DNA from 3 places in the Paenibacillus sp. J22P90 genome. Region 2 is predicted to be linked to each of the others. Evidence: riboswitches for the same ligand, from Rfam matches in the RefSeq annotation. Region 2 holds a riboswitch; each other region holds the start of a gene.
The links. A riboswitch is a leader RNA that binds a small molecule or an ion and turns the genes downstream of it on or off. The one in region 2 is predicted to bind ZMP and ZTP.
Positions count from the first base shown of each region.

Region 1: linked by a shared signal. The riboswitch ahead of rpiB (ribose 5-phosphate isomerase B) and the one ahead of AC58UX_RS15710 (bifunctional 5,10-methylenetetrahydrofolate dehydrogenase/5,10-methenyltetrahydrofolate cyclohydrolase) in region 2 are both predicted to bind ZMP and ZTP.
Region 3: linked by a shared signal. The riboswitch ahead of AC58UX_RS29155 (HAD hydrolase family protein) and the one ahead of AC58UX_RS15710 (bifunctional 5,10-methylenetetrahydrofolate dehydrogenase/5,10-methenyltetrahydrofolate cyclohydrolase) in region 2 are both predicted to bind ZMP and ZTP.

Region 1 is NZ_JCAUAY010000011.1:157,204-160,479, reverse strand. Features, by position in the region: gene AC58UX_RS28075 (manganese efflux pump MntP) at 1-540, shown strand, start outside; gene AC58UX_RS28070 (low molecular weight protein arginine phosphatase) at 616-1,188, shown strand; ZMP/ZTP riboswitch at 1,243-1,323, shown strand; gene rpiB (ribose 5-phosphate isomerase B) at 1,428-1,886, shown strand; gene AC58UX_RS28060 (TIGR01440 family protein) at 1,903-2,508, shown strand; gene glyA (serine hydroxymethyltransferase) at 2,545-3,276, shown strand, end outside.
Region 2 is NZ_JCAUAY010000004.1:321,090-324,365, reverse strand. Features, by position in the region: gene AC58UX_RS15720 (hypothetical protein) at 1-202, shown strand, start outside; gene AC58UX_RS15715 (hypothetical protein) at 246-1,877, shown strand; ZMP/ZTP riboswitch at 1,937-2,014, shown strand; gene AC58UX_RS15710 (bifunctional 5,10-methylenetetrahydrofolate dehydrogenase/5,10-methenyltetrahydrofolate cyclohydrolase) at 2,071-2,913, shown strand; gene AC58UX_RS15705 (DUF6886 family protein) at 2,938-3,276, shown strand, end outside.
Region 3 is NZ_JCAUAY010000013.1:22,515-25,790, reverse strand. Features, by position in the region: gene AC58UX_RS29160 (exo-alpha-sialidase) at 1-1,053, shown strand, start outside; gene AC58UX_RS29155 (HAD hydrolase family protein) at 1,130-1,540, opposite strand; ZMP/ZTP riboswitch at 1,614-1,691, opposite strand; gene AC58UX_RS29150 (CehA/McbA family metallohydrolase) at 1,773-3,276, opposite strand, start outside.

The DNA of each region.
Region 1 (3,276 bases), on a different contig from region 2:
GTTGGGCAACTCATGACAATTGGAATAATGGCGATTGCTTTGGGCCTAGATGCTTTTTCGTTAGGAATTGGCATAGGAATGAAAGGCATTCGGTTGTTGGACATTTTGAAAATCAGCATTGTGATCGGCATCTTTCATGTGCTTATGCCACTGACGGGCATGTTTATGGGCCAGTATGTCTCTCTCCTTCTGGGAAACGTCGCGACAGCCGCTGGTGGATGTTTACTTATTTTACTCGGCGCTCATATGGTATACAGCTCGATACGCGGGGAAGAAGCGTCGTCATTCGATCATCGGACGTTATGGGGGCTCATCATTTTCGCCCTCAGCGTTAGTATAGATTCGTTCTCTGTGGGCGTTTCTTTGGGTATGTTTGCTACAGACATTGTGCTTACCGTGCTCATCTTTGGTCTGTTTGGCGGGTTGCTTTCGATAGCGGGCTTGCTGCTAGGAAGACGGGTTAGCGGTTGGGTAGGGGAATACGGCGAGGCATTCGGCGGACTTATCTTATTAGGGTTTGGGATCAAGTTTTTACTATGATACAATATGGGGAGTTAGCTTTTGAAATAATACGTATAGTTTAGGAATTAAAATGCTTATTTTCAGGAGGATTTCATGTTGCGAATTCTATTTGTCTGTACAGGAAATACGTGCCGCAGTCCGTTAGCTGAAGGTTTGCTGCGTATGAGGGTGCATCAAGAGGGGCTTGCGGCGGAGGTTCGTTCGGCAGGTGTATCTGCGATGACGGGAGGCCCGATATCGAGAAATAGCCAGTCGCTTCTGCATGAAGCGGGTTTCAAGGAAGCTATCAGTTCTTTGGCGATAAGCTCGGCGGATGTGGATTGGGCGGATCTGATCTTGACGATGACGACGGGGCATAAGCGCACAGTCATTGGGCGTTTTCCTCATGCGATCGAGAAGACGTATACGCTCAAGGAGTACGTAGAGGACGATGCGCGTATTCTCCAAGCGATTGAAGAACGAGAGCAGCTTGCGACAGAGCTTCAGCTTAAGCAGGCGCTGTCCCAAACGGTAACGATAGAAGAAAGAAGTCGTATGTATACGCTGGAAAATACGATTCCCGATTACGACATCTCGGATCCTTATGGTGGGTCGTTGGCTGATTATCGATATACGGCTGAGGAAATTAGTCGGAGCTTGGATAAATTGGTGAAGAAATTACGCTAGGCCAATAGAGCTTTACACATCGCAGGGAATGCGATAAAATACAAAGTAACAAGCAAGACTCAATGTAACTGGCGACGAGTGGGAGTAACCACAATGGAGCATTGAGCTATACGGCCGGTCGCCTGGGCAAAAGAGCAACGCGCGTTTTCTAGCGTGTGCGCTCTTTTTTTCGTTTTTGGTGAGCTTTGGGATATAATAGGATGGTCGAATTCGAACAAGTCAAAAGGAGCGTTTAAGTTATGAAAATTGCTTTAGGTGCTGATCATGCAGGCTATCGTTTGAAAGATGTTATCATTCCTTTTATTGAATCATTAGGTCATCAAGTAATCGATTTCGGATGCAACTGCGGCGATTCCGTCGATTATCCAGATTATGCGCTTCAGGTTTGTGAAAAAGTCGTTTCAGGAGACGCAGATAAAGGGATTCTGCTTTGTGGAACTGGCATTGGGATGTCCATTGCTGCGAATAAAGTTCCTGGTATCCGTTGTGCGCTTGTGCATGACCTCTTCTCCGCGAAAGCGACGCGTGAACATAATGATACGAACGTACTAGCGATGGGCGAGCGTGTTGTTGGTCCTGGCGTAGCAGAAGAAATCGTCAAAATCTGGTTGGAAACTGAGTTTTCGGAAGGTGTCCGCCACAAGAATCGGATTAACAAAGTACAGAGCATCGAAGATCGTTTCACGGTACATCCCTAGAGATGAGGGAGCCACAATGACAGATTCTATGTATGAACCTATAGCAGAAGCTTTGGAAGCGAATCTACGAGAGTTGGTTGCGGTTGGCAGCCTGCGTCCTGGCAACATTGTGGTGATCGGTACGAGCACGAGTGAAATCCTCGGACATCGGATCGGTACGTCGGGCACGCTGGATGCGGCTAAGCCGATTTTTGAAACCGTTAAGCGCATTTGCAGCGAGTTCGGGCTGTATGCGGCCTACCAGTGCTGCGAGCATCTGAATCGTGCGCTGGTCGTAGAAGAAGAGCTGCTGGCGCTGTCGCCACAGCTGGAGCCTGTTTCCGTGATCCCCGTGCCGAAGGCCGGGGGCTCGATGGCTTCCTACGCGTATAGACACTTCGCGAAGCCGGTCGTTGTTGAGACGATTCAGGCGCATGCAGGCATCGATATTGGCTCAACGCTAATTGGCATGCATCTGCGCAGAGTCGCTGTTCCCGCAAGGCCGCCTGTTCGTCATATTGGCCAAGCTTATGTCACGATGGCATTCGCACGGCCGAAGCTGATCGGTGGTACTAGAGCTGTATACTCCGCTGATCAGGCGGATCAACTTTATCAACAAGCTGCACCTGATGCAGATTGCTAATTTATTTTCAACTAACATCCTTAGGAGGAATTCCCTATGACAAACTTTTTGAGCAAACAAGATCCGAAAATCGTAGAAGCTATGAACCTTGAGCTAGGCCGTCAACGCGACAAAATTGAGTTAATCGCTTCCGAGAACATCGTGAGCCAAGCGGTTCTTGAGGCTATGGGCACTGTTTTGACGAACAAATATGCAGAAGGCTACCCAGGCAAAAGATACTATGGTGGCTGTGAGTACGTAGACATCGTGGAAGACATCGCTCGTGATCGCGCGAAAGAGCTTTTCGGTGCTGAGCACGCGAACGTTCAACCGCATTCCGGTGCGCAAGCGAACATGGCTGTTTACTTGGCTGCGCTAAACCCTGGTGACACGGTTCTTGGTATGAACCTTGCGCACGGTGGTCACTTAACACACGGTAGCCCAGTTAATGCTTCCGGTATTCTTTACAACTTCGTAGCTTACGGCGTAAGCGAAAAAGATGCTCGCATCGACTATGACGATGTTCGTAAAGCAGCTTTCAAACATAAGCCTCGCATGCTCGTAGCTGGTGCAAGTGCATACCCGCGTACGATTGATTTCGAAGCATTGGCTTCCATCGCTAACGATGTAGGCGCATTGTTCTTCGTTGATATGGCGCACATCGCTGGTCTAGTAGCAGCTGGTTTGCACCCGAACCCAGTGCCACACGCACATTTTGTAACAACTACAACACACAAAACGCTTCGTGGTCCTCGCGGCGGTATGATTCTTACGAAAAAAGCTTGGGCA
Region 2 (3,276 bases):
TCATCCCGTACTGCCTGATCTCGATCCTCGCGACGGTTGGGCACCAATAGAAGAATATCTCGGAATAATTGCCGAGCAGAACGAACTAGTGAAGATCATGTTTGAGCACCGTTCTGATTTAATTAGTGAAGAGCAGCTGAATCAATGTTATGATTGGGTAGCGCGTTTATTGAACAATGGAAAATTAATGCGCCAAACATAAATTCCCAATCGGGTAGTACGCAAGTTTTGGAGGTCATTTTGTAGTGAAGCAATCAAGATGGAAGCTGTTTACATACGTGCCATTTCTAGCGGCGATCCTCGTCATCGGTTTGATTCAAACCTTCATGCTGGCGAATGAAAATGTGAAGCCGTATCCGGAGCCGTTCGGACGTGCAACGGAATTACCACAATTGGCTGTATATGGGGTAGCTGTGCAAATGGTTGACGAACGCAGCTTTACATACCTCGCCGGCTCGTCGCTTGCCTATGTCACGATAGATGATGAGGGGCTAAATAGCACGGAGTCGCGCAGCTTGCCTGATGCTGGTTCATTTCGTTTCCACAAGATGATGGATAAGGATCATGTGATCTGGATCAGTGAAGGCAATAAGCTGTATGCGAGTGAGTGGAAAAGCGGTTCGTGGTCGCCCAAGAGCAATCTGCTTGAAACGGAGCTGAATGCTGTGCAAGTGGTGACTGGCTCCAAAGGGGAAAGAATCCTGCTGGCTTACAATGATTCGGCGCTTTTTGTCAGTACATTTCATCCAAATGAAAAGCCAAATTGGTCACAGCTCGATGTCGCGAATATAAAGCATATTCAAGGTCATTTGGATGCTGCTGGCAGTCTTTCTCTGGTTTACGCAGTCAATAAAGAGGGAAATGAATCCTTCCATTACGCACAGCTTGCACCTGATTCATGGAAACCACTTGTCCAGAACAAGCTGAAGGATTTGGATTTTGCAGCGAGCAGCTTGGATGATATGGCGTTAGGTACTGATGACGGTTCTACATTTCTAACCGTATATACGACCAGTTCGCGTAAATCCGGTAAAAGCACCTTGCACATGCTCACATTTCCATCGAATCAACCAGATAAGGTGCAAGATGAAATCGTTACGATTCCAGTTTCAAAGAGGATGGATTCGGATACGATTTTACATCCTACATTCACGCGTTCAACCTCTGGCGAATTATCGCTCGTGGTTTCGTCTGTTTATGAGAAGAATAGACGTCAGACGAGTCAAGAGGTGTATAAGATTGGCTATAAAAATGGTCAAATGTTGGATGCTACGAGGATCTCTCAATTTGGCGGATTCGCGGTATATCCGAGTATGGCCTCGATTCAATATCGTTCATTATCGATTTGGCTGGATGCTGTGAACCCTGAATCTTTTCGCGTATATTACGCCACGGATCACCTTCCTTATCAGGCGAGTATGAACCAAATTCGTGGAGAAGACTTACAACAGGCTGCTGGGAATCTGCCACTCTTTTGGGGGATCGGCGTTCTTACAGCACTCATCAGCTTAAAATGGATCCTATTACCTGGCCTATATTTAGTCGTCCTTAGTGTATTTTGGCAATATCATTATGAGGAGTATGCCAAGCGACATTTTGGGATTTCTCTCGCGATGTATCTGGTGGTGAAGGCGTTATTTATTGGAGATTATCGGAAAACGATTGCTCTACAGGTGATGCCAGATTTTCTGCAACCGGTTTGGGTGAGTTTAATTATACTGCTTATTTTCGCGGTGATCTCTTACCTTTGCACAAATCTTTGGAGAAAAGGGTTGTCTGATCGAAATGTTGGACTGGAGATGCTCTACTTTGTAGCTCTTGATGTGTTCATGACGAATATGTGGTATTCGTTTTTTATGTCTCCGGCGACTTTGTAGTAAATCTTATGCAAAAATATTGAAAATTTTGGTATTCATTGTTATGATACTTTTATGAATAAGCGATGTGTAACTGGCGGAGCATGGGTAACCATGAGGGAGCACACCGATATTGGCCGTACGCCTGGGCAAGAGGTAAGGGGAAATCCCCTTACCTCTTTATGTTTGCTCCTAACTTGAGAGGGATGATGAGATGAACGAGAAAACCGTAATCTTGGATGGACATCGAGTGGCAACAGACATGAAAGAGGCACTGAAAGGAAGAGTTGATCACTTAGCCTTAAAAGGGATCACGCCTTGCTTGGCGACGATTTTAGTTGGCGATGATCCTTCATCAGCGACCTATGTTCGGATGAAAGGGAATGCGTGCAAGCGTCTGGGAATCCGTTCAATACGTATTGAACTTCCCGCTCATACAACGACGGAAGAATTGATTGCAGAAATTCACAAGCTCAATGCAGATCCTAGTGTACATGGTATTTTGCTCCAACATCCTGTACCTCATCACATTGATGAACGGGCTGCATTTGAAGCCATTCGTGTTGAGAAAGATGTTGATGGCGTTACTACGCTTGGTTTTGCTCAAAATGCCTTCGGCTTAGCTAAATTCCCTTCCTGCACCCCAGCAGCAATCATTGCCATTATGGACTATTACCACATCCCCATAGAGGGTAAACACGCTGTTGTGATCGGCAGAAGTCCCATCCTCGGTAAGCCAGTTTCAATGATGCTATTAAATCGGAACGCAACGGTAACCATTTGTCACTCGAAGACTACTGGTCTAGCAGACATCATTCGGTTAGGCGACATTGTTGTAGCGGCAGTGGGTAAACCAAATTTTGTTCAAGGAGCTTGGATTCAACCAGGTGCGATTGTTTTAGATGCGGGATACAATGAAGGGAACATAGGGGATGTTGACTATGAAGCTTGCAGGCATATCGCATCAGCGATTACACCTGTTCCTGCGGGAGTCGGGCCAGTCACAATTGCAACTTTGCTGAAACATACCGTAGACGCAGCTGAGAAGTTAAATTAGTTGAAGTTAAAAAGGAGGAGCAAAGTGAAGCTATTCCACGTCAGCGAGGAAAAGGATATTCCTATTTTCCACCCAAGACTTCCAACTAGAAAAGATTTGGATCCGAACAAAGGCTTAGTCTGGGCGATCAACGAGCAATGCTTGCCCAATTTCTTAACGCCGCGGAATTGTCCGCGAGTGACCTATCATTGTAATGAAGCGACTACGGAGCAAGATCGCAGAGATTATATCTCTTCGAGTACAATGAAGCATGTCGTTACTATTGAGCATAAATGGTTCGAAATCATGAAACAGACTACGTTATACCTGTACGAATTTGATTCGTCCGATTTTTATTCAATAGATCCTGGTGCGGGGTACTAT
Region 3 (3,276 bases), on a different contig from region 2:
AATGCTGACGGGTTTGAGAGCGATCGCGCACTATATATCAACGACACTTCGAGCAGTGGGATCGCTTTGATTGAGAAAACCGTGGATGCGACGGGGAGCAAACAGCTGTCATTCCGCTTGAAGCCGACCGGTTATGCGACCTCAGGATCAATCATGTTTAATGTGCTGGGACAGGTGAGTTCGGGAGATACCGAGGTTTATCATTTTGCGGTATTCTCTAACGGGTCCGTTCAATATCACAACGGCTCGGGTTGGGTGCAGATCGGTGCGGCGGGGACAGTGCCTACGAATAGCTGGAGCCTCGTACGGGTAGATGCTACCCTGACGAATGCTAAAGTGTATGTTGGAGGGACACTCATCGGTACGGCTACAATGTACGCCATTCCGGCAAATGTTCAGTTGTTAAACGGCTTCGCATTCTCCAGCTCCGGTACCGCGCCGACCGGCGACAAGGCGTATGTGGACGATGTATTGATTACGGAGGTAAATGCAATTAATAACACGTTCGAGAGCGATACCGTGGGGTCCTCGCCTGCCGGCTATACAACAGCTACTATGGCGACAGTCTCCAATACGCGCGCTTATGAGGGCACCAAGTCGTTGAGGATCTATGACAACTCGACTAGCGCTATCGCGATGGCGGCAGAGAACGCTGATTCAGCGGATAGCAAGACGCTAGAGTTCTATGCTTACGTCACTGCAGCACCGACCGGCTTCTTGTTCGGCATCAACGGGTCGGTGAGTACGGGTACGAACAGCATTTATCACTTGGCGCTTAATAGCGACGGCAGCGTGAAGTATTACGACGGCTCTGATTGGGTCGTGATTGGCGGCGCCAGCACTGTCTCGACGCTGAACGCGTGGAACAAGTTCCGCCTCGAAGCGAACAAAACTTCAGCTGCTGTGTACATTAACAACGACTACATTGGCACCGCCGGCACGTACGCCTCCCCTGGCAACATCCTGAAGCTGAACGGCTTCAAGTTCTCCAGCGGCGGAACGCCGACCACGGGAGACGACATTTATGTCGACAAGGTGTTCTTTGGGAACTAAGCTGATTGTGTAGAGGTAATCGTATTGTGTACTTGATGTTTGAGTGATAGGGGCCTCAGCCTTTTGGCGGAGGCTTTTATCCCTGTAAGCATAGCTGCTCCAGTACTATTGCAATGCCGTCATTATCATTGGAATCCGTAATTTGATTAGCTAACTCTTTTAGTTCGCTGACAGCATTAAACATGGCAACTTTGTGGAACGGCATTTCAAAAAGTTCGAGGTCGTTATAATCGTCACCAAACAAAATGACTTGGGATAAGTGGATCTTTAAGTGCATAAGAAGCAACTCTACACCGCTGGCCTTACTTATCGAGCGATTCATTATTTGTATAAGTGTTCCACGATCCGTTACTACAAAATGCACTTGCTTCCCTAAATAACTTCTTATCTCTTCTGGGCTGTCAAAATGTGTGATCAGAATCTTAGTGACTTCAAGTGAATGCCTTTCAAATCCTGCCTGAGTTGAGAAACGTTCCGTCCAAATCAAGTACAATTGCCGAGTATTTAATGTTCTCCAACTCCTCTCAAATAAACATAAAGAGGTAAGGGGAAAATCCCCTTACCTCTGCCCAGGCGTACGGCTATATCCTATATGCTTCCTCATGGATCCCCATGTTTCGCCAGTCACATATAAGCTCAAAATTATTTTCATAATAACAAATACTACCAGAGCATTTCAATGACTTGTAACTAATTTAGCAAATTCTTCAAACTGCTCTTCATTTAGCCTCAATAAATACTGGGTTGCTAATCGCTCTGAATTCCCTGCCTTTTTCTAAAGTTACTACAATCCATTTCACTTTATCCACAGGAATGTCCGGTACTTCCAAACTATAATCATAGACAATCCCCGCGCCTTGAGCCTCGCTTTCTGTGTCCACAAGTCGATTCGTTAACGGAATGTACGTTCTTTGTTCGCCATTTGTGTACAAGCAAAGTCTGTCTAATGGAACATTGGACAAAATCGTAACATCTGCGCTAACAGACTGCTTGTCCGTCACGAGCGTTTCCCCAGGACCTTTACCTTCTACAGATACCCGAAGCAACGGTCCGCTTGTCAAAAAGCTATGTCCTTTGAGCAGCGCATCCAAAACGGACTCTACCGTCAACGGCTGCTCTGTATGGATATATGTTTGCACGCAACCGCTTCCTAAGCGATTTTCTGCCCACTCCTCCATAATAGGCGTTGTTTCTTGGAGCACTTCTAAGAGATAGCGAAGGACATCCTGTCGATCAACTGGAAGAGTATCAAAGATTTCTCTACCATGTGCGATCATCCACGGAAATTTTTCAAGTCTTCCGTGTAAGTCATCCGCCCATATATTATGGGTATCACTTCCACTCGTAGCTGCAACAAATCGCCCTTCTTCAAGTAATGACAACCAGAACATAAAGGCGTCATAGTTTGGCGTTCCAGGGATCATCGGGTTGGAGCCATTCCAAACTTCAATTGTATCAAATATTTCTATCATATCTGCAAACTTCGGATCTAATGAAATTGCAGGATTCCTGTCACATGGATGGTTGATCTGAGGAAGCCCCCCGCACGCTCTGATCTCCTCCGAAGTCCGAATATGTTCTTGGCGCAAATATTGTTCAGTGCGGTCTTCCTGTTTCGGTATTTTATAAATAACGTCGGTATGAACACCTAATGACAGGACATGTCCATTCGTCGTAGATATCTCTTTAGATACAATTGGTAAAAACGTGTCTGTCGCTGTAGCGAGCCAATCTTGATGATTTTTAATATTGTGATGATCGCTTAACGCGCCATAATCTAGCCCTGCGGCTGCCATTGAAAATGCTACTTGCTGCGGCGACTCAATAACGTCATCCGTCCCGCCGTGAAGAGGACTTGAATAGACGCTATGATGATGCAAATCCCCCGCATACCAGCCTTCTCCAGTCCAATCCACCATTTGTGGGAGGCAAATTTGACAAGCCAACGCCTCATTCGCGTTAACGATTATTTCTCGCTTCACAATCTTGTAAGCAGGGCCTTTAGATACTTCGAGCAAATAACGACCATTATTTTCATTAGTTAATGGAAGTGGCAAAGTTACGCTCCCACCCGGCAACGTATATTCAAGGATAAAATCGATTCTATGATTTGCCTGATAGACGGTTTCCATCGTGTCGTCAGCTAACATCGGAAATAGTTTTACTTGCGCGATCATTCCGTTACCTTGGGTATCCGTTACGGTCAAATTGAGCTTGCCTTGC